Regions from separate parts of the Pseudomonas sp. TH08 genome, predicted to be linked through region 3. Evidence: predicted binding sites of a transcription regulator. Region 3 holds the regulator's gene; each other region holds the start of a gene.
The links. Region 3 encodes sigma-54, which starts transcription at its own class of promoters, with help from an activator protein. Its sites were predicted from a motif close to ANTGGCATNNANNTTGCTNT; they were not measured.
Positions count from the first base shown of each region.

Region 1: a site for sigma-54 is predicted at 2,683-2,702, ahead of glnK (P-II family nitrogen regulator). Genes of this name have one in related genera too.
Region 2: a site for sigma-54 is predicted at 2,663-2,682, ahead of JFT91_RS26420 (circularly permuted type 2 ATP-grasp protein). Genes of this name have one in related genera too.
Region 4: a site for sigma-54 is predicted at 3,678-3,697, ahead of glnA (type I glutamate--ammonia ligase). Genes of this name have one in related genera too.

Region 1 is NZ_JAEKEE010000001.1:1,000,843-1,008,528, reverse strand. It holds gene JFT91_RS04830 (N-acetyltransferase) at 612-1,157, opposite strand; gene JFT91_RS04825 (BRO-N domain-containing protein) at 1,353-1,865, opposite strand; gene JFT91_RS04820 (accessory factor UbiK family protein) at 2,230-2,490, opposite strand; gene glnK (P-II family nitrogen regulator) at 2,904-3,242, shown strand; gene JFT91_RS04810 (ammonium transporter) at 3,281-4,618, shown strand; gene JFT91_RS04805 (secondary thiamine-phosphate synthase enzyme YjbQ) at 4,835-5,260, shown strand; gene sutA (dormancy-specific transcriptional regulator SutA) at 5,362-5,688, shown strand; gene JFT91_RS04795 (HAD family hydrolase) at 5,931-6,635, opposite strand; gene xerC (tyrosine recombinase XerC) at 6,632-7,531, opposite strand; gene JFT91_RS04785 (DUF484 family protein) at 7,534-7,686, opposite strand, start outside.
Region 2 is NZ_JAEKEE010000006.1:19,788-27,473, reverse strand. It holds gene speE (polyamine aminopropyltransferase) at 200-1,075, shown strand; gene JFT91_RS26430 (hypothetical protein) at 1,384-1,617, shown strand; gene JFT91_RS26425 (ribonuclease E inhibitor RraB) at 1,826-2,173, shown strand; gene JFT91_RS26420 (circularly permuted type 2 ATP-grasp protein) at 2,715-4,124, shown strand; gene JFT91_RS26415 (alpha-E domain-containing protein) at 4,137-5,087, shown strand; gene JFT91_RS26410 (transglutaminase family protein) at 5,084-5,893, shown strand; gene JFT91_RS26405 (c-type cytochrome) at 6,013-6,834, opposite strand; gene JFT91_RS26400 (acetyl-CoA C-acetyltransferase) at 7,419-7,686, shown strand, end outside.
Region 3 is NZ_JAEKEE010000005.1:219,611-227,296, forward strand. It holds gene JFT91_RS24430 (HPr family phosphocarrier protein) at 1-151, opposite strand, end outside; gene rapZ (RNase adapter RapZ) at 167-1,024, opposite strand; gene ptsN (PTS IIA-like nitrogen regulatory protein PtsN) at 1,027-1,491, opposite strand; gene hpf (ribosome hibernation-promoting factor, HPF/YfiA family) at 1,503-1,811, opposite strand; gene JFT91_RS24450 (RNA polymerase factor sigma-54) at 1,885-3,378, opposite strand; gene lptB (LPS export ABC transporter ATP-binding protein) at 3,566-4,291, opposite strand; gene lptA (lipopolysaccharide transport periplasmic protein LptA) at 4,291-4,839, opposite strand; gene lptC (LPS export ABC transporter periplasmic protein LptC) at 4,826-5,398, opposite strand; gene JFT91_RS24470 (KdsC family phosphatase) at 5,407-5,931, opposite strand; gene JFT91_RS24475 (KpsF/GutQ family sugar-phosphate isomerase) at 5,931-6,905, opposite strand; gene JFT91_RS24480 (ATP-binding cassette domain-containing protein) at 7,181-7,686, shown strand, end outside.
Region 4 is NZ_JAEKEE010000001.1:1,657,387-1,665,072, reverse strand. It holds gene typA (translational GTPase TypA) at 49-1,869, opposite strand; gene thiI (tRNA uracil 4-sulfurtransferase ThiI) at 2,009-3,463, opposite strand; gene glnA (type I glutamate--ammonia ligase) at 3,795-5,201, shown strand; gene JFT91_RS07745 (DUF4124 domain-containing protein) at 5,403-5,915, shown strand; gene JFT91_RS07740 (DUF4124 domain-containing protein) at 5,912-6,535, shown strand; gene glnL (nitrogen regulation protein NR(II)) at 6,767-7,686, shown strand, end outside.

The DNA of each region.
Region 1 (7,686 bases), on a different contig from region 3:
TAATCAGACGTAGGGGACGGTCCTCGTAGGACTGTGCTTGCGTTAGTGAAGGACGTTGGAGATGGCCAGTTCAGGATGTGAGGGGGCGGAGAGGCAATACTTGATGTCGGCATGGATGAGGGTTTTACGCTGCTCTCGATCGTAAATGAGCTTTGACTCCTGAGCGGTACTGACGGATCATCCCGTTCGAGGACTGCAACTGCGCATTCGTCGGGACTGGGCACCAGTAAAAGCTCCCCCGCATTTTTGGCAGCAGAGAAAGCTGGTTTCTCTGAAGTAGTGACGACGGGCTAGCCTGTCGGATTCTGAACCCAAGGCCGTAAGGCCCGGAGCTAAAGAATCGCTGCGACTACTCCTCAAAAAATACTTAAAAGGCGTCCATCGGACGCCTTTTTTATTTCTGACTCAGGATCTTCTACCGGCCAGCGGGCCGCTTGGCTCAAGCGCTGGCCCACATGTAACAGCAACTTCAATAAATCGCCGTTGGTTGGCTGACATATCCCCAGCCAACCGGAGTGCTTCGAGATGTAGTTCAACAATCTGAAGAAGCTTTGCCTTTCGCTTTTTTGGGCTCATACGCACCTCGTGCGATTGGGTTGTTGATTTCGATGTTATTGACCGTCCACAGAAATGACAAGCCGGTTGGTGTGGTCGAATTCGAACCCCAGTTTTCGGTAGTAAAAAACAACATTCGGATCAGGATCCTGAATCTCGATTTCTTTGCATCCTAGCGCTCGCGCATAGTGATCTGCGACAAGCAGAGCAATCGGCGCGATCCTGCCGCGAAGCGGGTGCGCACTGTCCGGATGCCCTTCCAACAGAATAATCTTTAAGCAGATAGAGCTTGCGCGCGGGGTCGCATAGCACATGCCGCAAAGAATCTGTTTGTACCATATCGCCAAATCCAGACCTTTCGCATCTTTACTTTTCCAGTCTGCAACGTCATTCCAAGGGAAAATTGTTGGCCCCTCCCAGAGAAAGTATTGCGTTATCGCTGCTGGGGTAATTGGCTCAAACTTGACCGCTGCTGCATCAATATTCGGGATTCTCGGGGCAATGTTCTTGAGAAAGAATTTGTGGGCGATCTTTCGCGAGTTTGATCTGAATGTCTGGTTACGAAGATCCGTTGCTTTGCCTTTTCTTCTCATTGTTTTCATCTGTTTGGATCTGGTCGCAGAAGATAGCCAGCAGAGAGGGGGCAGCGAAATCAGACGTGGGGGACGCGTTTTGTAGGACGTTACTTCTGTGAGAGGGGGATTTCGGAGTAGGGGGCTGGAGAAAATGAAGACATAAAAAAGGTCATTTCAGTGGCATCACTGAAATGACCTTTGGTGAGGTTGCAGCGCAAAAATTCAGATCAATTGCAGAGCCTTTCTCCACCATGAGTTCACAGCCGTACGGTTTACCTGTTCTCGCTCCGTCACCATGTGTGGCACATCCTGCAACCGTATCCACGGCTGATTATTCCAGTGCAACAAACTCAACGTCATGTCCGGCCAACTGAGCAGGCTCAGGTGTGGACGTTCGCTTGTGCTGGGACGTTGGGCGTCGCGCAGGGTGGGGATGACTTGGTGGGTGAGCCATTCGCGCAGGGCTCGGTATTCGGGGCAGTAGTGGTAGACGAGGAGGGCGTAGATGCCGGATTCGCTGATCAGCAGGGTGTTTTCGATCTGGTTGTGGATCAAGGTTTTGCGGGTTTGGTATTGGTCGGGGTCGAGTTTTCGCAGCATGCGTTCGTTGAGATAAATGTGTAGCAGGCGACTCAGGTCTCGGGCGCAGAACCAGGGTTGGTTCTGGATGAGGAGGGCGTGGAGGGGGAGTTTGTGGCGGGTGAAGATGTAAGGCTTTAAATAGGTTTCTTCCATGGTGCAGTTCTCGAATTCGAATGAAGAAAACTGCCTCTGATCGTCGCCAAACGATTGGGTGGCAGTTGTACGCGGGTTGGCGAACCGGAGCAAAAGGAACCCGGCAGACCCGAAGGTCTCCCACGCACAACCGCCATGAAACGATGTGGCGGTAAATGTAGCCGCCATCATGGTTGTCGTGCGCCTTAAGCTGTCCAGGTCGCCAAACCCAGTGCTGAACATTCAGCATCGGATGAGCTTAAAAACCTGGGCTTTTCGGCGCAATCGGACGGCGATGGTGCAGGTTGTAGGACGTTGCCGGGATGGTTGAAGGGCTGGAGATCAAAAGATCGCAGCCTTCGGCAGCTCCTACAGGGGGCGCGGATTATTCAGCGGGCGGTGTCAGCTTGGCTTCCATCTCGGCGACTTTGGCTTCGAGGCTTTCGAGGCGAGCGCGAGTGCGGGCCAGAACAACCATCTGACTATCAAATTCTTCACGGCTGACCAGATCCAGTTTGCTGAACGCACTCTGCAGCAGAATCTTGAACTGGCTTTCGATTTCGGCTTTCGGCAGCGGCGTTTCGCCGTTGAACAGGCGGGAGGCGGTGCCGCTCAGGGCGTCGAGGAAGTCTTTGGGCGCGAGCATGGTGGATGTCCTGGAAACAATGGCCGGTAGTGTATCACGCAGTGTCTATAGTCATTTGCAACGGCCGCGATGCACGCTTTTCGCGCAGGCGGACGGACGGCGATGCACCGTTGTTGTGCGTATCCGTCAAGGCTTTTGCGCGGCAGTGCCAGCGACAGTGGCCAATGGATTGAAATCACAGGTTTTTGGCGAGATGGCAAGGTTTCTGCTTAGTCACCTTCGACCCATGCACTGATGCAGTCGCTGTGACGAATGCAGTGCGGCAGACGAAGCGGGGAGTTTCGTCAGCAGCGGTTAGCTGGCGTCAGTCGGGCAGGTAAGGCCGACGATGCGTTACAAAGCCAGGCACTGCGCTTAGACTTGAGTCGGGTTTGTTTTCCTGGGGCAAGTCCACCAATTCGGGAGAGAGTTTCATGAAGCTAGTCACTGCCATCATCAAGCCGTTCAAGTTGGACGACGTGCGCGAGTCGCTGTCCGAAATCGGCGTGCAGGGCATTACCGTTACTGAAGTCAAAGGCTTCGGCCGGCAGAAGGGTCACACCGAGCTGTATCGCGGCGCGGAATATGTGGTCGATTTTCTGCCCAAGGTGAAAATCGACGTGGCCATCGACGACAAGGATCTGGATCGGGTTATCGAGGCGATAACCAAGGCGGCCAACACCGGCAAGATCGGTGACGGCAAGATCTTCGTGGTCAATCTGGAACAGGCGATTCGCATCCGTACCGGCGAAACCGATACCGACGCGATTTAAAAGCCGCCACAAACCCCAACGCCCCAGGAGAAAACAATATGACTCTGCGTAAATTCGCAGGGCTAGGAGCCCTGTTGTCCATCGTAATGCCCAGCCTTGCAATGGCGGCAGACGAAGTGGCGGCCCCAGTCCTCAACTCCGGCGACACTGCCTGGATGCTCACCTCGACGGCACTCGTGCTGTTCATGACCATCCCGGGCCTGGCGCTGTTCTACGGCGGCATGGTTCGCTCGAAAAACATTCTTTCCGTGATGATGCAGTGCTTCGCCATTACCGGTCTGATCAGCGTCCTGTGGGTCATTTATGGCTACAGCATCGCGTTCGACACCACCGGCATGGAGCAGGGCGTCGTCAACTTCAACTCCTTTGTCGGCGGCTTCGGCAAGGCGTTCCTCGCGGGCATCACGCCAGCCAGCCTGACCGGGCCTGCTGCGTTGTTCCCTGAGGCGGTGTTCGTCACCTTCCAGATGACCTTCGCGATCATCACTCCGGCGCTGATCGTCGGTGCGTTCGCCGAGCGGATGAAATTCTCCGCGATGCTGATCTTCATGGGCATCTGGTTCACCCTCGTTTACGCGCCGATTGCGCACATGGTCTGGTCCGGTAACGGTGGCCTGCTGTGGGACTGGGGTGTGCTCGACTTCGCGGGCGGCACCGTGGTGCACATCAACGCCGGTGTGGCCGGTCTGATTTGCTGCCTGGTACTGGGTAAGCGCAAAGGCTTCCCGACCACGCCGATGGCTCCGCACAATCTGGGTTACACCCTGATGGGCGCGGCGATGCTGTGGGTTGGCTGGTTTGGCTTCAACGCCGGTTCCGCTGCGGCGGCCAACGGCACTGCCGGCATGGCGATGCTGGTTACTCAGATTGCTACCGCCGCGGCGGCGCTGGGCTGGATGTTTGCCGAGTGGATCACTCACGGCAAACCTAGCGCACTGGGCATCGCCTCGGGTGTGGTGGCCGGTCTGGTTGCAATCACTCCGGCTGCCGGCACCGTGGGCCCGATGGGCGCACTGGTGATCGGTCTGGCGGCGGGCGTGGTGTGCTTCTTCTGCGCTACCACCCTGAAACGCAAACTCGGATATGACGACTCCCTGGACGCGTTTGGCGTACACGGTATCGGCGGTATTCTCGGCGCGGTTCTCACCGGTGTGTTCGCTGCTCCGTCGCTGGGTGGCTTCGGCACCGTGACCGACATCGCCGCTCAAGTATGGATTCAGTGCAAAGGTGTCGGCTTCACGGTGATCTACACCGCGATCGTCACCTTCATCATCCTCAAGGTGCTGGACGCCGTGATGGGTCTGCGTGTGACCGAGGAAGAAGAGTCGGTTGGCCTCGATCTGGCACAACACAACGAACGCGGCTACAACCTGTAAGTACGCGCACTGAAAAAAATTGCCCGGTTCGCCGGGCATTTTTTTGTCCGGGATTTGTCATTGAAGGACAAGCTGAAAGGATTTTTCGTACGCCTTTAGTCGTGTTTACGACGGCGGTTTTTCACCGGCCAATGGCTTACATCATTGAGCGAATATTAGGGCCTTTGTTTTTTCCCAGAGCGCGCTAGAATGCGCCCCGAACGTGCGGAGAACTGTATGTGGCAACAGACTCTGATTACCCTGCGGGCACGGCCCCGGGGCTTTCATCTGGTAACGGACGAGTTGATCAACGGCCTGCCTGAACTCAGGGAGTGCCGGGTCGGTCTGTTGCATTTGTGGCTGCAGCATACCTCGGCGTCGTTGACCATCAACGAGAACGCCGATCCGGCGGTCCGTCGCGACTTCGAACGATTTTTCAATCGTCTGATCCCACAAGGAACAGATGGCTATGAGCATAACGACGAAGGCCTGGACGACCTCCCGGCGCACTTCAAGGCCAGCGTGCTGGGTTGCCAGATCAGTCTGCCGGTTTCGGCAGGTCGTTTGGCACTGGGCACCTGGCAGGGCGTTTATCTGGGCGAGCACCGTGATCATGGCGGTGCCCGAAAAGTCCTCGCCACCTTGCACGGTGAAGGGGCATAACCGCTGGTCAGCAGCGGTTAACGATTTTTTAACGGCGACTTTCGACAGTTGCCAAAGCTGGTCTATAACTAATCTGCTTTTCGCAAGTCATGAGGTAGAACATGAGCGACGATGATCTGGAAAACGACGACCTCGAAGTAGGCGACGAAGACGAGGCCGAGGAAGGCCTGGAAGCGGCAGCGGAAGACGTTGCTGATGACGATGGCGGCGACGATACGCCGGCCCCGGCTGCCAAAGGCAAAGCCAAGGCTGCGGTGTCGGTAGACGAGTTGCCGAGCATTGAAGCCAAGAACAAGGAACGCGACGCCCTGGCCAAGGCCATGGAAGAGTTCTTGTCGCGCGGCGGAAAAGTGCAGGAAGTGGAGGCCAATGTGGTCGCCGATCCGCCCAAGAAGCCGGACAACAAGTACGGTAGCCGCCCTATCTGAGGCGTGCCGCTTGCTTGCTGAAAAAGCCCGCCGTCGCTGCGGGCTTTTTCATGGGTGAAATAACAGGGACGCCCTGTAAGAGAGGCTTGTGTGGCGAGGGGATTTATCCCCGATCGGCTGCGAAGCAGTCGTAAAGTCAGCTTGCGCGGATTGTCAGGAAAGCACGATGCGCTGCATTTGGGGCTGCTTCGCAGCCCATCGGGGATAAATCCCCTCGCCACATGGTTTCCACAGGGATTGTGTCAGGCCCTGGCATTCCAGCGTGCGAGCACTGCTGGCAAGTCGCTCAGGCTGCGGATTTCGGCATCCGGCAAACGCTCGGCTTCCCAGACTTTGCCCCCCGGGTTGAACCAGATCGCGCGCAACCCGGCCTGCTGGGCGCCGGCAATGTCATCACCCGGATGATCGCCAATGTGCACGGCGGTTTCGGCGGTGGCGCCACCGCGTTGCAACGCTTCGTGAAACAGTCGCGCATCCGGTTTGGCGATGCCGATATCTTCCGCGCACAGGGCAAACTTGAAGTAATCCGCCAACCCCAACCGGCGCACGTCGGCGTTGCCATTGGTGACCACACCGAGCGAGTAATGATTGGCGAGAATCTCCAGCACCGGCTCGACTTCAGGGAATACCTCGATCTGATGTCGCGCATGCAAGAACACTTCAAAGCTCTTGTCGGCCAACTTCGACGCCTCGCCGTGGGCGTACCCGGCCTCCTCCAGCGCATGAAACAACACCCGCCGACGCAACGCGCTGATGCGGTGCTTGAGCCCCGGCTCGCTGGCCAGCACTCGTTCGCGGATCGCCCACAAATGCTCCACCGGCACCGCGCCCAGATTCGGCGCATGTTCGCTCAGCCATTCGCGCAATACCGCTTCGGCGCTGATGATCACCGGGGCGGTGTCCCACAAGGTGTCGTCGAGGTCGAAGGTGATCAACTGGATGCTCATGAATCGTCGCCTTTCATGCGTTTGGCCCGTGGGTGGGCGCTGTCGTAGACCGCCGCCAGGTGCTGGAAGTCCAGGTGGGTGTAGATCTGCGTGGTCTTGATGTCCGAGTGGCCGAGCAGTTCCTGCACCGCGCGTAGATCCTGCGAAGACTCCAGCAAGTGGCTGGCGAAGGAATGCCGCAGCATGTGCGGGTGCAGGTTCTGCCCCAGTTCGCGCTCGCCGGTCAGTTTGACCCTCACCTGAATTGCCCGTGGGCCGAGGCGCCGGCCTTGCTGGCTGACGAACACGGCGTCATCTGCCGGGTTGGTCATCGCCCGCAATGGCAGCCATTGCTCAAGGGCTTCGCGAGCCTTTTTGCCGACTGGCAGCAGGCGGGTTTTGCTGCCCTTGCCGAGAACCTGAACCATGCCATCGGCGAGGTCGAGCTGATCGAGATTGAGTCCGGTCAGTTCCGACAAGCGCAGGCCTGAGGAATAGAACAGTTCAAGAATCGCCTGATCACGCCGCGCGAGAAAATCATCCTCCACCGCGCCTTCGAGCAGTTGCAGTGCGCGGTCGGTGTCGAGGGTTTTCGGCAGGCGGCGCTCGCCTTTCGGCGGTGCCAGCCCCGTCGCCGGATCGTGGTCGCAAAGACCTTCACGATTCAGATAGTGGTAGAGCCCGCGCACTGCCGAGAGCAAGCGGGCGAGGCTACGCGAGGACTGGCCTTGCGCATGCAATCGAGCGATCAGGCTGCGCAGGCGCTGAATATCCAGCGCGGCCCAGCTGCCAATGTTCTGCTTGATGCACCAGCCAAGGACTTTATCGAGGTCGCGGCGATAGGCCGACAGTGTGTGCGGCGACACCTGCCGCTCACTGCGCAGGTGTTCGCAGTAAGCGTCCAGTTGTCGTTCCATGCTCAGCGAACCGAGCGCAGGGAGCTGTTGACCCGTGGCAGCACGCGGCCCATGACTTCGGCGATGTAGCTCAAGAACAGCGTGCCGACCGAACTCTTGTAATGCTGCGGGTCACGGCTGGCGATGGCCAGAATTCCGTGGATACCTTGATGGCT
Region 2 (7,686 bases), on a different contig from region 3:
GCCTGCGAAGGCGTTGTGTCAGTTGCCAATGATGTCGACTGCCACAACGCCTTCGCGGGCAAGCCTTGCTCCTACAGGGGAATGGGGTTTGCCGATGAAGTGAGGTTCGACCTGTCATCTTCGGCAACGTAGAATGCGCGCCTTTCCCGGGCAATCGTCCCCACGATTGGCGCCCGCGCATTCATCGGAGCATTTCACCATGACCGTCACCAAAACCAGCGAGTACCTGGAAACCCTCTACGAAGGCTACGGCCAGCGTTTTCGCATGGAAAAACTGCTGCACGAAGTGCGCACCGAACACCAGCATCTGGTGATCTTTCAAAACCCGCGCATGGGCCGGGTGATGGCGCTGGATGGCGTGATCCAGACCACCGAAGCCGACGAATTCATCTACCACGAAATGCTCACCCATGTGCCGATCCTCGCCCACGGGGCCGCCAAGCGCGTGCTGATCATCGGTGGTGGCGACGGCGGCATGCTGCGTGAAGTCGCCAAGCACGGCAGTGTCGAGCACATCACCATGGTCGAGATCGATGGCACCGTCGTCGATATGTGCAAAGAGTTTCTGCCGAACCACTCCAAGGGCGCCTACGACGATCCGCGCCTGAACCTGGTGATCGACGACGGCATGCGTTTCGTCGCCACTACCACCGAAAAATTCGACGTGATCATCTCCGACTCGACCGATCCGATCGGCCCGGGCGAAGTGCTGTTCTCGGAGAACTTCTACCAGGCGTGCCACCGTTGCCTGAACGAAGGCGGCATTCTCGTGACCCAGAACGGCACGCCGTTCATGCAGATCGACGAAGTCAAAACCACCGCCGGTCGTCTGCGCAGCCTGTTCCCGGACTGGCACTTCTACCAGGCAGCCGTGCCGACCTACATCGGCGGCTCGATGACCTTCGCCTGGGGCTCGACCAACCCGGCTTACCGCAAACTGAGCCGTGAAGTGCTGCAACAGCGCTTCATTGGCAGCGGCATTGTCACGCGCTACTACAACCCGGAAATCCACATCGGCGCATTTGCTTTGCCACAGTACGTGCTGCAAGCGATCAACAAGCCAAGCAACGACTGATCCCACCGCGAGCTCCCCATTGAGGGAGCTATTGTGGCGAGGGGATTTATCCCCGTTAGGATGCGCAGCGTCCCCAAAATCAGCATCCACGGTCTTCCTGATACACCGCGGTTGCTGATTTTCACGACTGCTGCGCAGCCGAACGGGGATAAATCCCCTCGCCACAAAAGCACGCTCCCCACTTTGCTGCCTGTACCCAAGATGTCGTTTTTTTCATGTTCGTGCGCTGTAATCCTTTTGAACCAACTTTCGGCGTACCAGTCGATTTAGGTGTAAGCCCATTTGCGGGTTTGATCGAGGAGGCACCGATGCAAAAGTGGAAAGTCACTTTCGTGGACGATCATGGTGAAATTGTCGATGAGGTGTTCGAGCGCGCGGAATGCCCCAGTGACGATGAGGCCGCTCGATTGATCAAGGCACGGCTCCTGCCCGTTGCCGCCGAACTGGACCTGAACGATCTGGAAGGGCGCACTGCCGATGCTGGCGTGAAAAGCCTGAAAACCCAGAACAGCATTGAAATCCGCAGCATCACTCCCATCTGACATTCTTCCTGTCACCTTTAACACCAGGCCTTGGCAGCAGCTCTAACTTGGGGCTACTCTGCAAGCGAGATCAGCGAACGGATCGCTAAGGTCTGGTCTTGTCAGCTACATGCTTGTTCCCGCGTGCAACCACGTTGCCGTAGTACTTTGGCCAAAGGCCCGGGGCGGGATTCGGAAAGTCTATCCATCTATGCGAGGGGGACGATTCATGAGCACAGCCTATCAAGAAGACATCAGCAGCAATGTTCTGCGCCGCATGAAAGAAGGCGGTTTCGATTTTTCCCGATTCCATCCCATCGAGTTCTACGCCATTTTCCCGGACGAGGAGCGGGCGCGCAGGGCGGCAGGCAAGTTTCGCGGTGAATCCATCAATGCACAGGTCAGCGCGCGGGATGACGGCGCGTGGTCGCTGGAATTGAGCAAAGTGATGTACGCGACCTATGACGATATTGGCGATTTCGAGCAGGGCTTCTCCGCCGTGGTCGAACCGCTGGGTGGCATCATCGAGGGCTGGGGCGTCAAGCAGGAGGTGCGTAATCGCCACCGTTTGAACTGATTTCAGGTTATTTGATTACCAACGGCTAACCTCTGGGTTGGCCGTTGCCATTTTTAAAGATCAGAAGATCGCAGCCTTCGGCAGCTCCTACACAGATTATGTAGGAGTTGCCGGAGGCTGCGATCTTTTGCTTTTACTTTCAAAATATTTCAAACGGGCAAAAAAAAAGCCACCGGAGAGGGTGGCTAAAGGGAAGACCGATAAGGAGAGGAAACCGGTCAGGGTTACGGCGGGGCGGGCTGCGGGGGCAGTCCAGGTCAGTTGAGCTGGCGACTTCGCGGCGCTGTGCGCAGGGAAGTTTTGCAGCGAATGCGCGGATTATCCGCAAGCAGCGCCGGGCAGTGAAATCAACTCTGACTATGCTGGTGATAGGCGATGCAGTGCGTCGCAATGAAGCGGGGGCATTCAGGTTGGGGCATTTGCCGCACAGGAATGGTGCGGTGCCTGTGGCGTGAATATCCAACCGATTGAAATCAAAGCGTTTATGCCGATGGCACGGGCCTTGCGAAGGCCTGTAGGTCCGGGTGACAAGGAGTACGGCATGATCCGCACCTATTTTGATGAGATGTACGATGCCGGCGGCCAGGTTCGCCCGCATTATCGGGAGTTCGCCCGATGGCTGGCCGACACGCCAGACGAGCTTTTGGCCCAACGGCGACGTGAAGCCGATCTGCTGTTCCATCGTGCCGGGATTACCTTCACGCTCTACGGGGACGAGCAGGGCACAGAGCGCCTGATTCCTTTCGACACCATTCCGCGCAGCATCCCTGCCAGCGAATGGCGGATCGTCGAGCGCGGCTGCATCCAGCGGGTCAAGGCGTTGAACATGTTCCTCGCCGACCTTTATCACGACCAGCGCATCATCAAGGCCGGGATCATTCCTGCCGAACAGGTGCTGGCCAACGAGCAATATCAGTTGGCGATGCAGGGGCTCGACCTGCACCGTGATATCTATTCGCACATCTCTGGCGTCGATCTGGTGCGTGATGGCGACGGCACTTATTACGTGCTCGAAGACAACCTGCGCACGCCGAGCGGCGTCAGCTACATGCTCGAAGACCGCAAGATGATGATGCGCCTGTTCCCGGAGCTGTTCGCCGCGCAACGCATCGCACCGATCGACCACTATCCGAACCTGTTGCTCGACACCCTGAAAAGCTCCAGCCCGATTGATGACCCCAGTGTGGTGGTGCTAACGCCTGGGCGCTTCAACAGTGCGTTCTTCGAGCATGCGTTTCTAGCTCGGGAAATGGGCGTGGAGCTGGTCGAGGGCGCCGATCTGTTTGTGCGCGACGACAAAGTCTTCATGCGTACCACTGACGGTCCGAAAGCGGTGGACGTGATCTACCGTCGGCTCGACGACGCGTTCCTCGATCCGCTGGCATTCAATCCGGATTCAATGCTCGGCGTGCCGGGGCTGCTGTCTTCTTATCGTTCGGGCAATGTAGTGCTGGCCAATGCCATCGGCACCGGAGTAGCAGATGACAAATCGGTGTATCCATTTGTCACCGACATGATCCGTTTCTACCTCGACGAAGAGCCGATCCTTAAGAACGTGCCGACCTGGCAATGCCGTAACCCGTCTGAACTTTCCCATGTGCTGGCCAATCTTCCAGATCTGGTGGTCAAGGAAACCCAAGGCTCCGGGGGTTACGGGATGTTGGTGGGGCCGGCGTCGACGAAGGCGGAAATCGACGCCTTCCGCGAACGGATCAAGGCCAAACCCCACGCCTACATCGCGCAGCCGACATTGTCGCTGTCGACCTGTCCGACCTTTGTCGAAAACGGCATCGCGCCGCGTCATATCGACTTGCGCCCGTTTGTCTTGTCCGGTCGCGAAACCCGCGTGGTGCCCGGCGGTTTGACCCGCGTCGCGCTGCGCGAAGGCTCTCTGGTGGTGAATTCCTCCCAGGGCGGCGGAACCAAGGACACCTGGGTGGTCGAGGATTGAAGGAAGCTTGCCATGTTAAGTAGAACTGCCTCGGATCTGTATTGGATGTCGCGTTACCTGGAGCGGGCGGAAAACCTCGCCCGGATGCTCGACGTCAGTTATTCGCTGTCGCTGATGCCGCAGGACGGTCGCGGCGACGGTCTGCACGAATTGGCCATGCCGTTGCTGATCACCGGCACCCTCGATGATTACCTGGAGCGTCACGGCGCGCTGCACGCCGAACGGTTGCTGCACTTTTTCGCCCTTGATGCGGCCAACCCGGCGAGCATCTACAGCTGCCTCGGCGCGGCGCGGGCCAGTGCTCATGCCGTACGCGGACGCATCACCGCAGACATGTGGGAGAACATCAACGCAACGTGGCTGGAGATTCGCGGGATCGCTGAGCAGGGCCTCAGTCGCTACGGCATGAGCCGTTTCTGCGAGTGGATCAAGGAGCGTTCGCACCTGTTTCGTGGCGCGTCTTACGGCACGATCATGCGTAACGATGCGTTTCGTTTTATTCGTCTCGGCACCTTTATCGAGCGCGCGGACAACACGCTGCGGCTGCTCGATGCTCGTTACGAGATGGCCGGCGATCAAGCCGAGGCGGTCAGCGACGGCACGGCTCACGCCTACTATCAATGGAGTGCATTACTGCGCGCGCTGTCGTCGTTCGAGGCCTACACCGAAATCTACCGCGACGCCCCCGGCGCCCGGCATGTCGCCGAGCTGTTGCTGTTGCGTGCCGATGTCCCGCGTTCGTTAAGGGCGTGCACCGAAGAGATAGACCAGATACTTGCGCAATTGCCCGGCGCCAATGGCCGACCGGCGCAACGCCTGGCAGCCGAGATGGACGCGCGCCTGCGTTACACCGGCATCAACGAAATTCTCGAGGAAGGCCTGCATGCCTGGCTGACCGAGTTCATCCCGCTGGTGCGCCAGTTGGGTAACGCTATTCACAGTTCCTACCTGGAGGCTGCATGAGACTTTCCATAAGCCACGAGACCACCTATCACTACGAAGATAAGGTGCGGGCGAGCATCCAGTACCTGCGACTGACACCCCACGACAGCGAACGCCAGCACGTATTGAGCTGGCAACTCGACCTGCCACGCCCGGTGCGTGCGCAACTCGATCCGTTCGGCAACATCCTGCATGTGCTGACCATGGACGAGCCGCACGAAGCGATCATCATTGGCGCCCGTGGTCAGGTCGATATCGACGAACTGCGTGAAGCCGAGCATGAAAGCCAGTCAGCGCTGCCGTTTCTGCGTTTTACCCGGTTGACCGAGGCAGATGAAGCCTTGCGTGCGTTTGCGGCAAAATCCTGCAAACAACGGCGTGATCGCACGGCGCTGATCGATTTGATGCACGGTTTGAATCAGCACATGACGTATACGCCGGGCTCGACCGAAGTCGATACCAGCGCTGCCGAGGCGTTCGCCGGGCGCGCGGGTGTCTGCCAGGATCACACCCATGCGTTTCTGGCCTGCGCGCGCAGCCTCGGCATTCCGTCACGCTATGTGTCGGGCTATCTGTACAGCGAAGATTGCGAACATCTGGCCAGCCATGCCTGGGCAGAAGCGTGGCTGGATGACGCCTGGTACAGCTTCGACGTGACCAATGAACTGGCCCGACCGGAACGACATTTGAAACTGGCGGTGGGTCTGGATTACCTGGATGCCTGCCCGGTACGCGGCATGCGCCGGGGCGGTGGCTGTGAACAGATGCACGCAAAAGTGTTCGTCTCGCCGACCCCTGCGCCGATCATCTCCGTGCAGCAGCAATAACGGGCTCACACGTAGCCCCTGTAGGAGTGAGCCTGCTCGCGATAGCGGTATGTCAGATACAACAATACTGACTGTTCCACCGCAATCGCGAGAAGGCTCACTCCCACAAGGGGATGGGTTCAGGGCCTAACCTTGCGCCCAGCCATGTGCTGCAAGTAGCCAATCAACATCTGCAAATCCCCCTCCGGCAACACATCCGCCGAAAACCCCGGCATCTTCGCCTGCGGCCACTGACGCAAACTCTGCGGATCACGAATGTAGCGCTTGAGGAAATCCGTGCCGAAATACTCGGTCGGGTTATACGGAATATTCAAATCGGGCCCAAACTGCGCATCCCCCGCACCGTTCAATCGATGGCACGCCAGGCAATTCTTCTGAAACAACGCGAAACCCAGATTCACCGGGTCATCGGCCTTTAACGCTGGATCAGGCAACAGGGCAGGGAAGCGCTCGGCCACCGGTGCCATGCGCTTGATGCTCGCCACTTCGAACGGCCATTGTTCAGGGCTGATGTTGCCAGCCTGCGGGTCAGTCCACACCAGATAGAACGGCCCGGCACTGTGTTTGCCGGCTGACAGCGGTGGCCACGGCTGGGCCGGGTCTTCAATCGCCAGCCATGCACGCGCGCCTTGGGTGCTGAGCAAGGGCGCCGCGGCCAGCTCAGCGGCAAACCCGTCCAGTGCCACCGCTTGCAGATGATCTTCAGGTTTGATTCCGGTCAACAATGCGGCCACAGGCACAACGCGATAGGTCATGTTCTTCTTGTAGGACACGTCGTTTTTGATCGTCAGGGTTTGCACTTGAGGATGCTTGAGCAATTCCTCGGTCTGCCAGGTGCGACTGTTGGCGCCAAGCTGAAGATCCAGCTGTGCGGCAGACAAGGGCATGCTCAACAGCAAAGCCCCGAACACAATGAGCACTTTCAAATGATCGTCGTCCATGTCGTGGAAGTGCGCAAAGGTTGGCACAGCCACGCTGGCCCGGGTAGCGGGCCAGTCACATTTTCAGTGGCGATGACAGCACCTGCCGCTTGAGTCAGCCGATGACCTTGGTCAGATTCGGCAAAATCAACAACAGCGTCGTGGCGAAAAGAATGAGCCCTGCTTGACGGACTTTCGGTTGTTTGAACATGGCTGAACCGCCTTTATTGTTATTTCCTGATGTCTGCCTGCATATCCATGACGGCAAACGCTGCACTTCCTGTTAAAGAACGCCTGCCTCGGCAAAACCCGACGACTCTGACGTACATGTACTACCTTAGGGCCCGCGTCACGCTTGGCTTAGATCCATTTCATATGGAGTTGCTACCAGTAGCGATTAAAAAGGCATGAGGCGTATTGCCAGCTTCTTTGCCGCCCGCTTGCTAGACAACTCGCTGACCTGAACCGGTTCACCTGATGGGCGACGACCGTCCGTCTGAGCGCGTGCGTCAACCGCATTGAGCGCTGTGGTCATTGAATCCGTGACAGCTCAGGGCAAGAGTGAGAGCACAAGAAATCACTCACCGCACAGGTTCGAGGACGTCATGACCCAAGCTTTGATTTTCGACGCGTTACGCACGCCCCGTGGCAAAGGCAAGGCTGATGGCGCTTTGCACAGCGTCAAGCCAGTCAATCTGGTGGCCGGTCTGCTGACCGCGCTGCAACAACGCACCGCGCTGGACACCAGTCAGGTCGATGATGTGGTGCTCGGTTGCGTCACGCCGATTGGCGATCAGGGCTCGGATATCGCCAAAACCGCAGTGCAAGTGGCTGATTGGGACGTCAGCGTGGCGGGTGTGCAGATCAACCGCT
Region 3 (7,686 bases):
CCATGATGCTTTTACCGTCGACCGTGGTCTCCGGCGTACGGCCCACTCTGATTGTGCAATCCGGAAACTGCCCGGCAACGCCAACAAACTTGGCCGACGCGCGGGCATGCAAACCCAGTTTATTGATGATTTCGATTTCCAGAGCAGGCATCGCGGTGTGAATCCTTTAAGTGAGGTCGCGGTGGCGAACCTGGACGTTCTTCAGGGTTTTCTGCAGGGCCTGACCCAAGCGTTCGGTCAGGTAGACGGAGCGGTGGTGCCCGCCGGTGCAGCCAATGGCGATGGTGACGTAAGCACGGTTGCTCGCCGCAAAGCGTGGTAGCCACTTGTGCAGGTAGGTGAAGATGTCCTGGAACATTTCTTCGACCTCCGGCTGCGCCGCCAGATAGTCGGCCACTGGCGCATCAAGCCCCGATTGCGCTCGCAGTTCCGGCTTCCAGTAAGGGTTGGGCAGGCAGCGCACGTCGAACACCAGATCCGCGTCCACCGGCATGCCGCGTTTGAAGCCGAATGACTCGACCAGAAACGCCGTGCCGGGCTCAGGCTGATTCAGCAGCCGCAGCTTGATGGTATCGCGCAACTGGTACAGGTTCAGACTGGTGGTGTTGATCTTCAGATCGGCGAGGTCGGCGATGGGGCCGAGCAGGGCTGTTTCATCTTGAATCGCTTCGGCCAGCGAGCGGTTGGCGTTGCTCAGCGGGTGGCGACGGCGAGTCTCGGAAAAACGCTTGAGCAGGGTTTCTTCATCAGCATCCAGATACAGGACATCGCACTGGATGTGTTTGCTGCGGACATCTTCAAGCAGCTCGGGAAACCGTGTCAGATGGCTTGGCAGGTTGCGCGCATCAATCGACACGGCCACCAGCGGTTGCGCCAGCTCAGTGTGGATCAGGGCACGTTCGGCCAATTCCGGCAGCAAGCCGGCGGGCAGGTTGTCGATGCAGTAATAGCCGTTGTCCTCAAGGACATCCAGGGCGGTACTTTTACCCGAGCCGGAACGGCCGCTGACAATGATCAAGCGCATGATTACTGCCCGTTTTGCTCGTCCAGTACGACCTGGTACAAGGCTTCGTTGCTCGCAGCGCTGCGCAGTTTATCGCGTACGTCCTTGCGATCGAGCATGCTGGCGATCTGACGCAGCAACTCCAGGTGCGCATCGGTGGCGGCTTCCGGGACCAGCAATACGAACAGCAGGTCAACCGGCGCGCCGTCGATGGCGTCGAAATCGATCGGCGCTTCAAGGTGCATCAAGGCGCTGATAGGCGACTGGCAACCCTTGAGGCGGCAGTGAGGAATGGCGATGCCGTTGCCAAAACCGGTGGAACCGAGTTTTTCACGGGCGATCAGGGCCTCGAAGACATCTTGCATCTCCAGATCCGGCACTTCGCGGGCGATCAGGTTGGCAATTTGTTCGAGGGCTTTCTTTTTACTGCCGCCCGGCACGTTCACGAGGGAACGGCCGGGGGTCAGGATACTTTCAAGTCGGATCATGGAGTGGGGGGTTATCGACCGGTGGCGCCCTGGAGCAGGCTCTGGGTCTTTTCCTTATGCTTTTTGAGTTGACGGTCCAGCTTGTCGGTCAGTGAGTCGATCGCCGCGTACATATCGGTATCTTCCGCATTGGCGACCACTTCGCTGCCGGGTATATGCAAGGTGGCTTCGATTTTCTGCTTCAGCTTTTCGACGCACATCGTGACTTGCACGTTGGTGATCTTGTCGAAATGTCGTTCCAGTCGTTGGAGTTTTTCCTCGATGTAGGAACGCAGAGGTTGGGTCACTTCCAGTTGGTGTCCACTGATGTTGACTTGCATACAGCTTCTCCTTCGTTGCCAGTGCATAAAGCGGCAGGCTGGATAGCCTGCCACTGGAACGCTGTAACGTGGCTTACATCAACCGCTTGCGTTCGCTCGAAGGCGCGATCCCTAAGGATTCGCGGTACTTGGCGACGGTGCGGCGAGCCACCTGAATGCCTTGTGCCTCCAGTAAACCAGCGATCTTGCTGTCACTCAACGGCTTTTTCTGATTTTCCGCCGCAACCAGTTTTTTGATGATCGCGCGGATCGCCGTGGACGAGCATTCACCGCCTTCGGAGGTGCTGACGTGGCTGGAGAAAAAGTATTTCAGTTCATAAATACCGCGCGGGGTATGCATGAATTTCTGCGTGGTCACCCGGGAGATCGTCGATTCATGCATGCCCACCGCTTCAGCGATGTCGTGCAGAACCAGCGGCTTCATGGCTTCGTCGCCGTACTCCAGAAAACCGCGCTGATGCTCGACGATCTGGGTGGCTACTTTCATCAGGGTTTCGTTGCGGCTTTGCAGGCTCTTGATGAACCAGCGAGCTTCCTGCAACTGATTGCGCATGAAGGTGTTGTCGGCGCTGGTGTCGGCGCGGCGGACAAAACCGGCGTACTGCGCGTTGACCCGCAGGCGTGGCACCGATTCCTGATTCAGCTCGACCAGCCAGCGCTCGTTGTCCTTGCGCACGATAACGTCAGGGACGACGTACTCGGCTTCGGTGGATTCGATCTGCGAGCCCGGACGCGGATTGAGACTTTGCACCAGTTCGATGACCTGGCGCAGTTCGTCTTCCTTGAGTTTCATGCGGCGCATCAACTGGCTGTAATCGCGGCTGCCCAGCAAGTCGATGTAATCGCTGACCAGGCGTTTGGCTTCCGCCAGCCAAGGAGTCTTGGCCGAGAGTTGGCGCAATTGCAACAACAGGCATTCGCTGAGATTGCGCGCGCCGATGCCGGCCGGTTCGAATTGCTGGATGCGGTGCAGCACGGCTTCGATTTCGTCCAGCTCGATGTCCAGTTCCGGATCGAACGCTTCGAGGATCTCTTCGAGAGTTTCGTCCAGATAGCCCTGATTGTTGATGCAATCGATCAGGGTCACGGCGATCAGGCGATCTGTGTCGGACATCGGTGCGAGGTTCAGTTGCCAGAGCAGATGGCTTTGCAGGCTTTCGCCGGCGGAGGTGCGGGTGGTGAAGTCCCACTCGTCATCGTCGCTGCTGGGCAGGCTGCTGGCGCTGGTCTGGTAGACGTCTTCCCAGGCGGTGTCGACCGGCAGTTCGTTGGGGATGCGCTCGCTCCAGTCGCCGTCCTCAAGGTTGTCCACCGTCGGTGCGGTTTCCTGATAGGAGGGTTCCTGGATCTCAGTGTTGGGCTTCTGTTCGGTGTTGTCGGCCAGAGGATCGGAGTTGTCGAAGTCTTCGCCTTCTTCCTGGCGTTCGAGCATCGGATTGGATTCCAGAGCCTCCTGGATTTCCTGTTGCAGATCCAGGGTCGACAATTGGAGCAGGCGGATGGCCTGTTGCAGCTGCGGTGTCATCGTCAGCTGCTGGCCCATTCTCAAGACTAGCGATGGTTTCATGGCAGGGGCTTAACACCTTATTCGCCGGCGCTATGCGCCATCCACTACAGGGCGCCGAAGCGCCAAACTTAAGCAAATTATATGCCTGAAACTGAAGTGTTTGCCTAGAGCGCTGTAACAATTAAAGCGTATTAAATTGCGCTTGAACCGATACAGCGCCCCGGCGGCGCACCGGGCACTGTCGCGCTTAGAGGCGGAACTCGTGACCCAGATACACTTCCTTGACCAGATCGTTGGCGAGGATGGTCTCGGCGTCACCTTCGGCGATCAGTTGGCCGTCGTTGACGATGTAAGCGGTTTCGCAGATATCCAGTGTCTCGCGCACGTTGTGGTCGGTGATCAGTACACCGATGCCCTTGGCCTTGAGATGGTGGATGATCTGCTTGATGTCGCCGACCGAGATCGGATCGACACCGGCGAACGGTTCGTCGAGCAGGATGAATTTCGGTGCAGTGGCCAGCGCGCGGGCGATTTCCACACGGCGGCGCTCACCACCGGACAGGCTCATGCCGAGGTTGTCGCGGATGTGTGTGATGTGGAATTCCTGCAGCAGGCTTTCCAGTTCCTTGCGACGGCCGGCCTTGTCGAGCTCCTGACGGGTTTCGAGGATGGCCATGATGTTGTCGGCTACCGACAGTTTGCGGAAGATCGACGCTTCTTGCGGCAGATAGCCGATGCCGGCCTTGGCGCGGCCGTGCATTGGCTGGTGGCTGACGTCCAGATCATCGATCAGTACGCGACCCTGATCAGCCTGGACCAGGCCAACGATCATGTAGAAGCAGGTGGTCTTGCCGGCGCCGTTAGGGCCCAGCAGACCGACGATCTGACCGCTGTCGATGGACAGGCTGACATCACGCACGACCTGACGACTTTTATACGCCTTGGCCAGATGCTGAGCTTTCAGAGTTGCCATTACGGGGCCTTTTTCTGGTCGTTTTTCGGCTTCGGCTGAATCACCATGTCAATGCGCGGACGCGCTTCGGTGACTTTGCTGCCGGTAGCGCGGCCAGCGCTGGCCAGTTTTTTCACCGTGTCGTAGACGATTTTCTCGCCTTGGGTCACGTTGTTGTCCTTGTCGACAACTTTGGCCTTGTCGATCAGCACGACGCGGTTTTGCGCGGCATGGTACTGGATGGTGACACCCCAGCCTTGAACCGGTTTGGTATCGCCAGCCGTTTGCAACTGCTCGAAGTAAGCCAGGTTGCCCACCGAGGTCACCACGTCGATATCACCTGCCGGGGTGCGGGTGATGGTCACGGTATTACCGGTCACCTTCATCGAACCCTGAGTGATGATCACGTCACCCTTATAGGTGGCAACGCCATTCTTGTCGTCCAGCTGGGCATCGTCGGCCTGAATGCGGATTGGCTGCTCTTGATCGTTCGGCAGAGCCCAGGCGCTCACGCTTCCCAGTGCTGCGCCCAGACTGAGCAAAATAGGGAGGGTTTTAACGAGCCTCATACTGTCCTCTTACGTTCGATAGCAGGTGTATCCTGCTGTCCTTCAGATACGCTTTCATTCCAACGCCAGTCGATACACCGCCAGCGCCGTCGATTCTAACGGGTTGCTCGGTCTGCGCATATTGCTCCTGTGGGAACACTGTCATGCGCGTAGAGGTCACCAACAGATCACGCTTCTTTTCATCGGTGCGTTTGATACGCACCGAATCGATCAATTCAACCTGAGTGCCGCCCGAGTTCACTTCGCCGCGTTCACTGGTCACGTGCCACGGAAAATCGGTGCCGCGGTACATGTTCAGGTCGGGTTTGGTGACCAGCGTAATGTCGGTCGCCTTGACGTGCTCGGCTTTGTCGGAGGTCATTTCATACTGCACCTTGCCGTCTGGCAGGTATTGCAGGGTGTGCGTGTTGGTTGCATACCAGTCGATCGGGCTTTCGGTCGAAGAGACCGGCGGCTTGTCGAGGAAGCGTTCCGGGCTGATGTTCCAATAGCCGACCGCTGCGAAAATCGCAGCGATGCAACCGAACAGCAGGAAATTGCGAAATTTTTTGCTAAACATGGTTTGGCTCACAAGTACGCGGCATTGGCTGCATCAAGGCAGCCCTGGGCGCGCAGGATCAATTCGCAGAATTCGCGGGCGGCACCTTCGCCACCACGGGCGCGGGTCACGCCGTGAGCGTGTTCGCGGACGAAATCGGCAGCGTTGGCGACCGCCATGCCCAGACCGACGCGGCGGATCACCGGCAGGTCAGGCAGGTCGTCACCGAGGTAGGCGACCTGTTCATAGCTTAGGCCCAGTTGTTCGAGTAGACCGTCGAGAACGACCAATTTGTCTTCGCGTCCCTGAAAAAGATGCGGGATGCCCAGGTTTTTCGCCCGACGCTCAACCACCGGCGTTTTCCGGCCGCTGATAATGGCGGTTTGCACGCCAGCATTCATCAGCATTTTGATGCCTTGGCCGTCGAGCGTGTTGAACGTCTTGAATTCGCTGCCGTCTTCAAGGAAATACAGGCGCCCGTCAGTGAGAACGCCGTCGACGTCGAAGACCGCCAGTTTGATCGCTTTGCCGCGTTGCAGCAGATCGTTGCTCATTACATCACTCCTGCGCGCAGCAGATCGGAAAGGTTGAATGCGCCGATCGGGCGATCCTCCTCGTCGACAACTACCAATGCGTTGATTCGGTGGTCTTCCATGATTTTCAGGGCCTCGGCAGCGAGCATTTCGGGCCGGGCGGTCTTGCCGTGAGCCGTCATCACCTGGTCGATGGTGGCGCTGCGGATATCGATGCTGCGATCCAGGGTGCGACGCAAGTCGCCGTCAGTGAAGATCCCGGCCAGTTTGCCATCGGCTTCAAGGATGGCGGTCATGCCCAGACCCTTGCGGGTCATTTCCATCAGCGCATCCTTGAGCAGGGTGCCGCGTTGTACCTGCGGCAGTTCCTGCCCGGCATGCATGACGTTCTCGACTTTCAGCAACAGGCGACGGCCGAGGGCTCCACCGGGATGGGAAAAGGCGAAGTCTTCTGCGGTAAAGCCGCGTGCTTCGAGCAGCGCGACGGCCAGGGCATCGCCCATGACCAGCGCGGCGGTGGTCGATGAAGTCGGTGCGAGGTTCAGCGGGCAGGCTTCATGTTCGACGTGAACATTGAGATTGACCTCGGCAGCCTTGGCCAGCGGCGACTGCGGGTTGCCAGTGACGCTGATCAACTGGATGCCCAGGCGTTTGATCAGCGGCAGCAGGGTGACGATTTCGTTGGTCGAGCCCGAGTTGGACAGGGCGAGAATCACGTCATCGCGGGTGATCATGCCCATGTCGCCATGACTGGCTTCGGCCGGGTGTACGAAAAATGCCGGGGTGCCGGTGCTGGCCAGGGTGGCGGCAATCTTGTTGCCGACGTGCCCGGACTTGCCCATGCCGACCACGACTACACGGCCTTTGCTGGCCAGAATCATCTCGCAAGCGCGTACGAAATCGGCGTCGATATGGGGCAACAAGCCTTGTACGGCCTCCACTTCGAGTTGGATGGTGCGTTGTGCCGATTGAATCAGGTCGCTGGATTGGCTCATGTCAGAAATCGTATAGCCCGATGAAAAGGCGGCGATTATAGCGGTTATGTTGCAAAGCCTCACGCAAGTTCGTCGTGCTTTGTCATTCCTCGTTACCAAATGCTTCGAAAAGATGTCCAGAGCCTGTCAAATCACTGAATACGGTCCGGCACAAGCCTTGGGCGCGTGGCTGTTGCAGTGATATAGTTCGCCGCCAGTTCGGCCTGCCGTGGATGTATGTGCTTTCCCAGGAAAGCCCGGCGTCCGAGTGAGAGGCTGCATCGCAAGGAGTTTAGATGAGTGCCGATAACGCCTACGCGGTCGAGCTGAAGGGAGTCTCCTTCAAGCGCGGTGCGCGCAGCATTTTCAATAACGTCGATATCCGCATCCCGCGCGGCAAGGTCACCGGCATCATGGGGCCTTCCGGTTGTGGCAAGACCACGCTGCTGCGGTTGATGGGCGCACAGTTGCGCCCAACCAGCGGTGAAGTCTGGGTCAACGGCCAGAACCTGCCGAAGCTCTCGCGCAGCGATCTGTTCGATGCGCGCAAGCACATGGGCGTGCTGTTTCAGAGCGGCGCGCTGTTCACCGATCTCGATGTCTTCGAGAACGTGGCTTTCCCCCTGCGCGTTCATACCGAGCTGCCGGAAGAGATGATCCGCGACATCGTCCTGCTCAAATTGCAGGCAGTCGGTTTGCGAGGCGCCATCGAACTGATGCCCGACGAGCTGTCCGGCGGTATGAAGCGTCGTGTTGCGCTGGCCCGGGCAATTGCCCTCGATCCGCAGATTCTCATGTACGA
Region 4 (7,686 bases), on a different contig from region 3:
CCCCGGTCTCTCGACCGGGGGCGTTTTCATTCAGCCGGAACTAATGACTCAGTTCTTGGCTTTCTTGGCAGCGCGGGTACGCTCGCTTTCGTCCAGGATCTTCTTGCGAAGACGGATGGACTTAGGAGTAACTTCGCACAGCTCGTCTTCCTGGATGTATTCCAGAGCCTGTTCCAGAGTGAACTTCACTGGTGGAACCAGAGCGATGGTTTCGTCTTTACCCGAAGCACGCATGTTGTCGAGCTTCTTGCCCTTGGTAGGGTTAACGCCCAGGTCGTTGTCACGGCTGTTCTGACCAACGATTTGACCGTTGTAGATCTCTTGACCGTGTTCTACGAACAGCTTGCCACGAGCCTGCAGGGTTTCCAGCGAGTAGGTCAGTGCCTTGCCGGTTTCAACCGAAACCAGAACGCCGTTCTGACGGCCGGACATGTGGCCCGACTTGACGGTGTCGTAGCGATCGAAGATCGAGGTCAGGATGCCAGCACCGTTGGTCAGGGTCAGGAACTGGTTACGGAAACCAATCAGACCACGAGCAGGGATGTTGTATTCCAGACGAACACGGCCCTTACCATCCGGAACCATGTTGCTCAGGTCGCCCTTACGCAGACCCATCTCTTCCATGACCTTGCCCTGAGCTTCTTCAGGGATGTCGATGGTCACGTTTTCGAACGGTTCTTGCTTGACGCCGTCAACTTCACGAATGATTACTTCAGGACGGCCCAGGGCCAGCTCGAAGCCTTCGCGACGCATGGTTTCGATCAGTACCGAGAGGTGCAGCTCACCACGGCCGGAAACCTTGAACTTGTCAGCGGTGTCGCCTTCTTCAACGCGCAGAGCAACGTTGTACAGCAGCTCTTTGTCCAGACGGTCCTTGATGTTACGGGACGTCACGAACTTGCCTTCTTTACCGCAGAAAGGCGAGTCGTTTACCTGGAAGGTCATCGAAACGGTTGGCTCGTCAACGGTCAGAGGCTTCATCGCCTCGACAGTGTCCGGGTGGCACAGGGTGTCGGAGATGAACAGCGAGTCCATACCGCTGATGCAAACGATATCGCCTGCTGCAGCTTCTTCAACGTCAACGCGGTGCAGACCGTGGTGACCCATCAGCTTCAGGATACGGCCGTTACGGCGCTTGCCGTCGGCACCGATCGCCACAACCGGAGTGTTCGGCTTGACGCGACCACGAGCGATACGGCCAACGCCGATAACACCCAGGAAGCTGTTGTAGTCCAGAGCGGAGATCTGCATCTGGAACGCGCCATCACGGTCAACGGCCGGAGGCGGAACATGGTCGACTACCGCTTGGTACAGCGGGGTCATGTCTTCAGCCATGGCGGTGTGATCCAGACCGGCAATGCCGTTCAGGGCCGAGGCGTAAACAACCTGGAAGTCCAGTTGTTCTTCGGTAGCACCGAGGTTGTCGAACAGGTCGAAGATCTGGTCCAGAACCCAGTCCGGACGCGCGCCTGGACGGTCAACCTTGTTGATTACCACGATCGGACGCAGGCCGGCTTCGAAAGCCTTCTTGGTCACGAAACGGGTTTGCGGCATAGGGCCGTCTTGAGCGTCAACCAGCAGCAGAACGGAGTCAACCATCGACATTACGCGTTCAACTTCGCCGCCGAAGTCGGCGTGGCCCGGGGTGTCCACGATGTTGATGTGGTAGCCGTTCCAGTTGATGGCGGTGTTTTTCGCCAGAATGGTAATACCGCGCTCTTTTTCCTGGTCGTTGGAGTCCATCACGCGCTCGTCGTTGAGCTCGTTGCGCTCCAGAGTGCCGGATTGACGCAGGAGTTTGTCTACCAGGGTGGTTTTACCATGGTCAACGTGGGCAATGATGGCGATGTTGCGTAGATTTTCGATCACTTGTGTATCTCGATCAGAGGATTCGGTTTGCTGACAAGTCTTGGCAGCGATTAGCAGTAGTGTCCGGCATGGCCGTTACAGCTTGACGGCGGTGTCGGGGGGCCGGTGACGCAGGCCACAGGCAAACAGCCCCGGGCACTTAGCTCGGTCGATAAACGCGCACATTGGCATGCCCCTCACTGAGCAAATGGTGAGCATGCAGGCGACTCATCACGCCTTTGTCGCAATACAGCAGGTACTGGCGAGTCGGATCCAGCTCCTTGAAACGAGCGTTCACTGCGTAGAACGGCATCGTCTGTACTTCTACGCCAGCGAGTTCCAGCGGCTCATCCTCGGCGGCATCCGGGTGACGGATGTCGATCACGATCTGGCCGGCCAGTGCTTCGCTGACTTCTTCAATCTGTACGTCCTGGCCCAATTCGTCGATCACCCGATCGATCGGCACCAGTTTGGCGTTTTCGAGCGCTCGCTCGAGCACCGCCATGTCGAATTCTTTCTCTTCGTGTTCAACGCGCCCGCGTTTGGCGGCGGTCTTCGGATTGACCGAGATAACACCGCAGTACTCCGGCATGTGCCGGGCGAAATCGGCGGTGCCGATCTCGTTGGCCGTATCGATGATGTCCTGCTTGTGCGCGACTATCAGCGGCCGCAGGACCAGTTTGTCAGTCACGCAGTCGATCACCGACAGGTTCGGCAGCGTCTGGCTCGACACCTGGGAGATCGCTTCGCCAGTGACCAGCGCCTCGATTTGCAAGCGGTCGGCGATGTTGGACGCAGCGCGCAACATCATACGCTTCAATACGACGCCCATATGACTGTTATCGACTTTGCCGAGAATTTCGCCCAACACTTCTTCGAACGGAACACTGACAAATAGCACGCGTTGCGAGCTGCCGTACTTCTTCCAGATGAAATGCGCGACTTCCATCACGCCCAATTCATGGGCACGACCGCCCAGATTGAAGAAGCAGAAGTGCGTCATCAGGCCGCGACGGATGATCTGGTAGGCCGCAACGGTCGAGTCAAAGCCGCCGGACATCAATACCAGCGTCTGCTCCAACGCACCCAGCGGATAGCCGCCGATGCCGTTGTGCTGACTGTGGATGACAAACAACCGTTTGTCGCGAACTTCGATACGCACTTCGATTTGCGGCGCTTTGAGGTCGATTCCGGCAGCGCCACACTCACGGCGCAGCTTGCTGCCGACGTATTTTTCGACGTCCATCGAACTGAACGCGTGCTTGCCGGCACGCTTGCAGCGCACCGAGAAAATCTTCCCGGCCAGCGCATCACCGTAGTGCTGCTTGCACTTTTCGGTGATGTCGTCGAAGTCGCCCAGCGGGTACTCGTCGATCTGCAGAAAGTGCGCGATGCCCGGCATGCAGGTCAGGCGCTCACCCATCTCTTTCAAGGCTTTGGGGTCGGTAACGCGGGTTTCCAGCTCGAGATTGTCCCACACACCGTTCACCACCACGGCCGGGTCCAGGTCACGGAGCACGGTGCGGATGTTCTTGGCCAACTGGCGGATGAATTTCGTCCGGACAGGTCGGCTTTTGATGGTGATCTCGGGGAAGACTTTTACGATTAGTTTCATGAAAACAGCGCGCGAACGGCCAGCCGAAAAAGGGGGGCGCGGATTATAGCGGAAATTGCTCAAGGTTTAACCAGTTAATGTGCAGAAGGTTTTGCACGCACCAAAAGAGGTCGTTTTTAGACAATGACGCTACATTAAGGGGCGAGATTTTCCGTATTCACGCACTTTGCACCTTAATAAGCGTGAATTTGGGGCAAAAAACCCATGCTGGGGCACTGGCATGCAATTTGCTCCCTTGTGAGGCAGGTTGCCTTGGCAGAGTATCTGCGCCGGCATCACCAAAATTCCAAGGGCTATCCACTACCAAGCCCGAAGCCACCCGGAGGACACTATGTCGAAGTCGGTTCAACTCATCAAAGATCATGACGTCAAGTGGATTGATCTGCGCTTCACGGACACCAAAGGCACTCAGCACCACGTGACCATGCCGGCTCGCGATGCGCTGGATGACGACTTCTTCGAAGTCGGCAAAATGTTCGACGGTTCCTCCATCGCTGGCTGGAAAGGCATCGAAGCCTCCGACATGATCCTGCTGCCGGACGACGACACTGCCGTTCTCGACCCGTTTACCGAAGACGCCACCCTGATCCTGGTGTGCGACATCATCGAACCTTCGAGCATGCAAGGCTACGACCGCGACCCACGTGCGATCGCCAAGCGCGCCGAAGAGCACCTGAAAGCCACCGGTATCGGTGACACTGTGTTCGCCGGTCCAGAGCCAGAATTCTTCATCTTCGACTCGGTTAAATTCAAGTCGGACATCTCCGGCTCGATGTTCAAGATCTACTCCGAGCAAGGTTCGTGGATGTCCGACCAGGACATCGAAGGCGGCAACAAAGGTCACCGTCCAGGCGTCAAAGGTGGCTACTTCCCGGTTCCGCCGTTCGACCACGACCACGAAATCCGTACCTCCATGTGCAACGCACTGGAAGAAATGGGCCTGACCGTCGAAGTTCACCACCACGAAGTGGCAACTGCCGGCCAGAACGAAATCGGCGTCAAGTTCAACACCCTGGTAAAGAAAGCCGACGAAACCCAAACCCTCAAGTACGTTGTACACAACGTTGCTGACGCCTACGGCCGCACCGCGACCTTCATGCCGAAGCCACTGTACGGCGACAACGGTTCGGGCATGCACGTACACATGTCGATCTGGAAAGACGGCAAGAACACCTTCGCAGGTGAAGGCTATGCCGGCCTGTCCGATACCGCTCTGTACTTCATCGGCGGCATCATCAAGCACGGTAAGGCCCTGAACGGCTTCACCAACCCGGCGACCAACTCCTACAAGCGTCTGGTGCCAGGCTTCGAAGCCCCGGTAATGCTGGCCTACTCGGCTCGCAACCGTTCCGCTTCGATCCGTATTCCTTACGTGTCGAGCCCGAAAGCCCGCCGTATCGAAGCACGCTTCCCGGATCCGGCTGCCAACCCGTACCTGGCCTTCGCAGCTCTGCTGATGGCCGGTCTGGACGGTATCCAGAACAAGATCCACCCAGGCGACGCTGCTGACAAAAACCTGTACGACCTGCCGCCTGAAGAGGCGAAAGAGATCCCACAAGTTTGCGGCAGCCTGAAAGAAGCCCTGGAAGAGCTGGACAAGGGCCGCGCGTTCCTGACCAAGGGCGGCGTGTTCTCCGACGACTTCATCGACGCTTACATCGCGCTGAAATCCGAAGAAGAAATCAAGGTTCGCACCTTCGTACACCCACTGGAATATGAGCTGTACTACAGCTGCTGATCCGGTAGCGCCGCACTCAGCGGCGTGACAAAAAAGAGGCCTCCTTCGGGAGGCCTTTTTTGTGCCCGCAATTTATGACTTGACGTAAATCCACTGTGGGAATTGCAGTGCTTGAATACATCTCTGGATATGTAGCGAGTTGGGCTTACCGCCGCCCCTGACCTATGCTGCAACCCATCGCTTTCGTTTCTGGTCGATTTCATGGGTCGCACCTTTTCATACATCCTGCTGGTGATCGCCCTGCCCGTCGCGGCGCAGATCTACAAGTACACCGACGCCAACGGCAACACGGTGTACAGCGATCATTCGCCGGACGGGGTCAAGGCGCAGCCGGTGGAGTTGCCGCCGCTCAATCGGGTCGAGCCGCAAGCGCCGAGCACGTTGCCGGCCTCCGATGCGGACAAGCGCCAACCTGCGCAGAGCGCTTATGAAGTACTGGAACTCGCCGGTCTGCCCACTGAAGAAGCCTTGCGCGCCAACAACGGCACCTTCACCGTCAATGTGCTGATCAAACCGCGTCTGCAGTCGCCGCATCAATTACGGCTGGTGCTCGACGATGAACCGTATGGCCAGCCGAGCAACGTGCCAATCCTGCAGTTGGTGAATGTTGACCGGGGTGAGCATCGACTGGCCGTCCAGGTCATCGACGGGCAAACAATTGTTCAGCAAAGCCCGCCCGTGGCCTTCACTGTGCAGCGAGTACACAAGCCATGATTCGCGCATGGCTGGTCGCCGCTTTGGCCATGATGACGTTGCAAGCCTCGGCAGAGGTCTTTACCTACGTCGATGCGCAGGGCAATCGCGTCTACACCGACCAGCCACACGGCAATGCCAAGCGTGTGCCCATCGCCACCAGCAATCGCATGTCGGCAAACCCAACCGCCGCCGCGCCGCTCACCACGGCAAAAAAATCCCCGGAGCAACCGCTGTTCCACTACGACATGCTGCGCATTCTGGTGCCCGAGCCCGATGCAACGATTCGCAGCAGCGCCGGCGAAATCATCGTCAGCATTACCAGCGAACCGGGTCTGCAAAAAGGTCATCGTTATCGGTTGCTGCTGGACGGTCAGGCCACTGGTGAACCCGGCCTGACGCCAGTCTTCCCGCTGAGCAATATCGACCGTGGCAGCCACAACCTTTCCGTGGAAATCCTCGACGCCGAAGGGCGCACTGTCGAGCGCACCGCCAACCAGCCTTTCCACATGCTGCGCATCTCGCTGGCGCAGAAACGCCAGGTCAAACCTTGCGTGACCGAGGACTACGGCGTGCGCCCGGAATGCCCGCTTAAAGACAAACCGCCCGAACCGAAAAATCCCTTCCTGCGTTTCTTCTAACGCCGTTCAGCTTTGCGCACTATATTGGTGCAACAGGCTGCACCGTACTCACAATCCAACCCATTTTGGTTCGAAACTTCCCGTTCGAGCTGGCCAAGCGCCACGCAAACGAGCGTCAAACGCCTGTTTCAGGGGTTGAACGCTTCTTTTCGGAGCCTTGGTTTGGTTTTTGCATTTTCCGTTCACCGACGCTTGCTTGTTGCGCACGCTCCGCCCCCAAAAGAGGCTCCGATGACCATTAGCGACGCAATCCACCGTTTGCTGCTCGACAACCTGACCACCGCCACCATTCTGCTCGACGCCGAATTGCGCCTTGAGTACATGAACCCGGCGGCGGAGATGCTGCTCGCCATCAGCGGGCAGCGCAGCCATGGCCAGTTCATCAGCGAGCTGTTCACCGAATCCACCGAGGCGCTGAACTCCCTGCGCCAAGCGGTAGAACAAGCGCACCCGTTCACCAAACGCGAAGCGATGCTCACCGCCCTCACTGGCCAGACCCTGACCGTGGATTACGCTGTGACGCCGATTCTCAGCAACGGCGCGACCATGCTTCTGCTGGAAGTCCACCCGCGCGACCGCTTGCTGCGGATCACCAAGGAAGAGGCGCAAATTTCCAAGCAGGAAACCAGCAAGATGCTGGTGCGCGGCCTCGCCCATGAGATCAAGAACCCGCTCGGCGGCATCCGTGGCGCGGCGCAGCTGCTGGCCCGCGAACTGCCGGAAGACAGCCTGCGCGACTACACCAACGTGATCATTGAAGAGGCCGACCGTCTGCGCAACCTGGTCGATCGCATGCTCGGTTCAAACAAACTGCCGTCGCTGGCGATGTGCAATGTCCACGAAGTGCTCGAACGCGTCTGCCATTTGGTCGAAGCGGAAAGCCAGGGCTGCATCACCTTGGTGCGCGATTACGACCCGAGTATTCCCGACGTACTGATCGACCGTGAGCAAATGATTCAGGCGGTGTTGAACATCGTGCGCAATGCGATGCAGGCGATCAGCAGCCAGAACGAGTTGCGCCTGGGCCGCATCAGCCTGCGCACCCGCGCCATGCGCCAGTTCACCATCGGCCATATCCGCCATCGTCTGGTGACCAAGATCGAGATCATCGACAACGGCCCGGGGATCCCCGCGGAACTTCAGGAAACCAT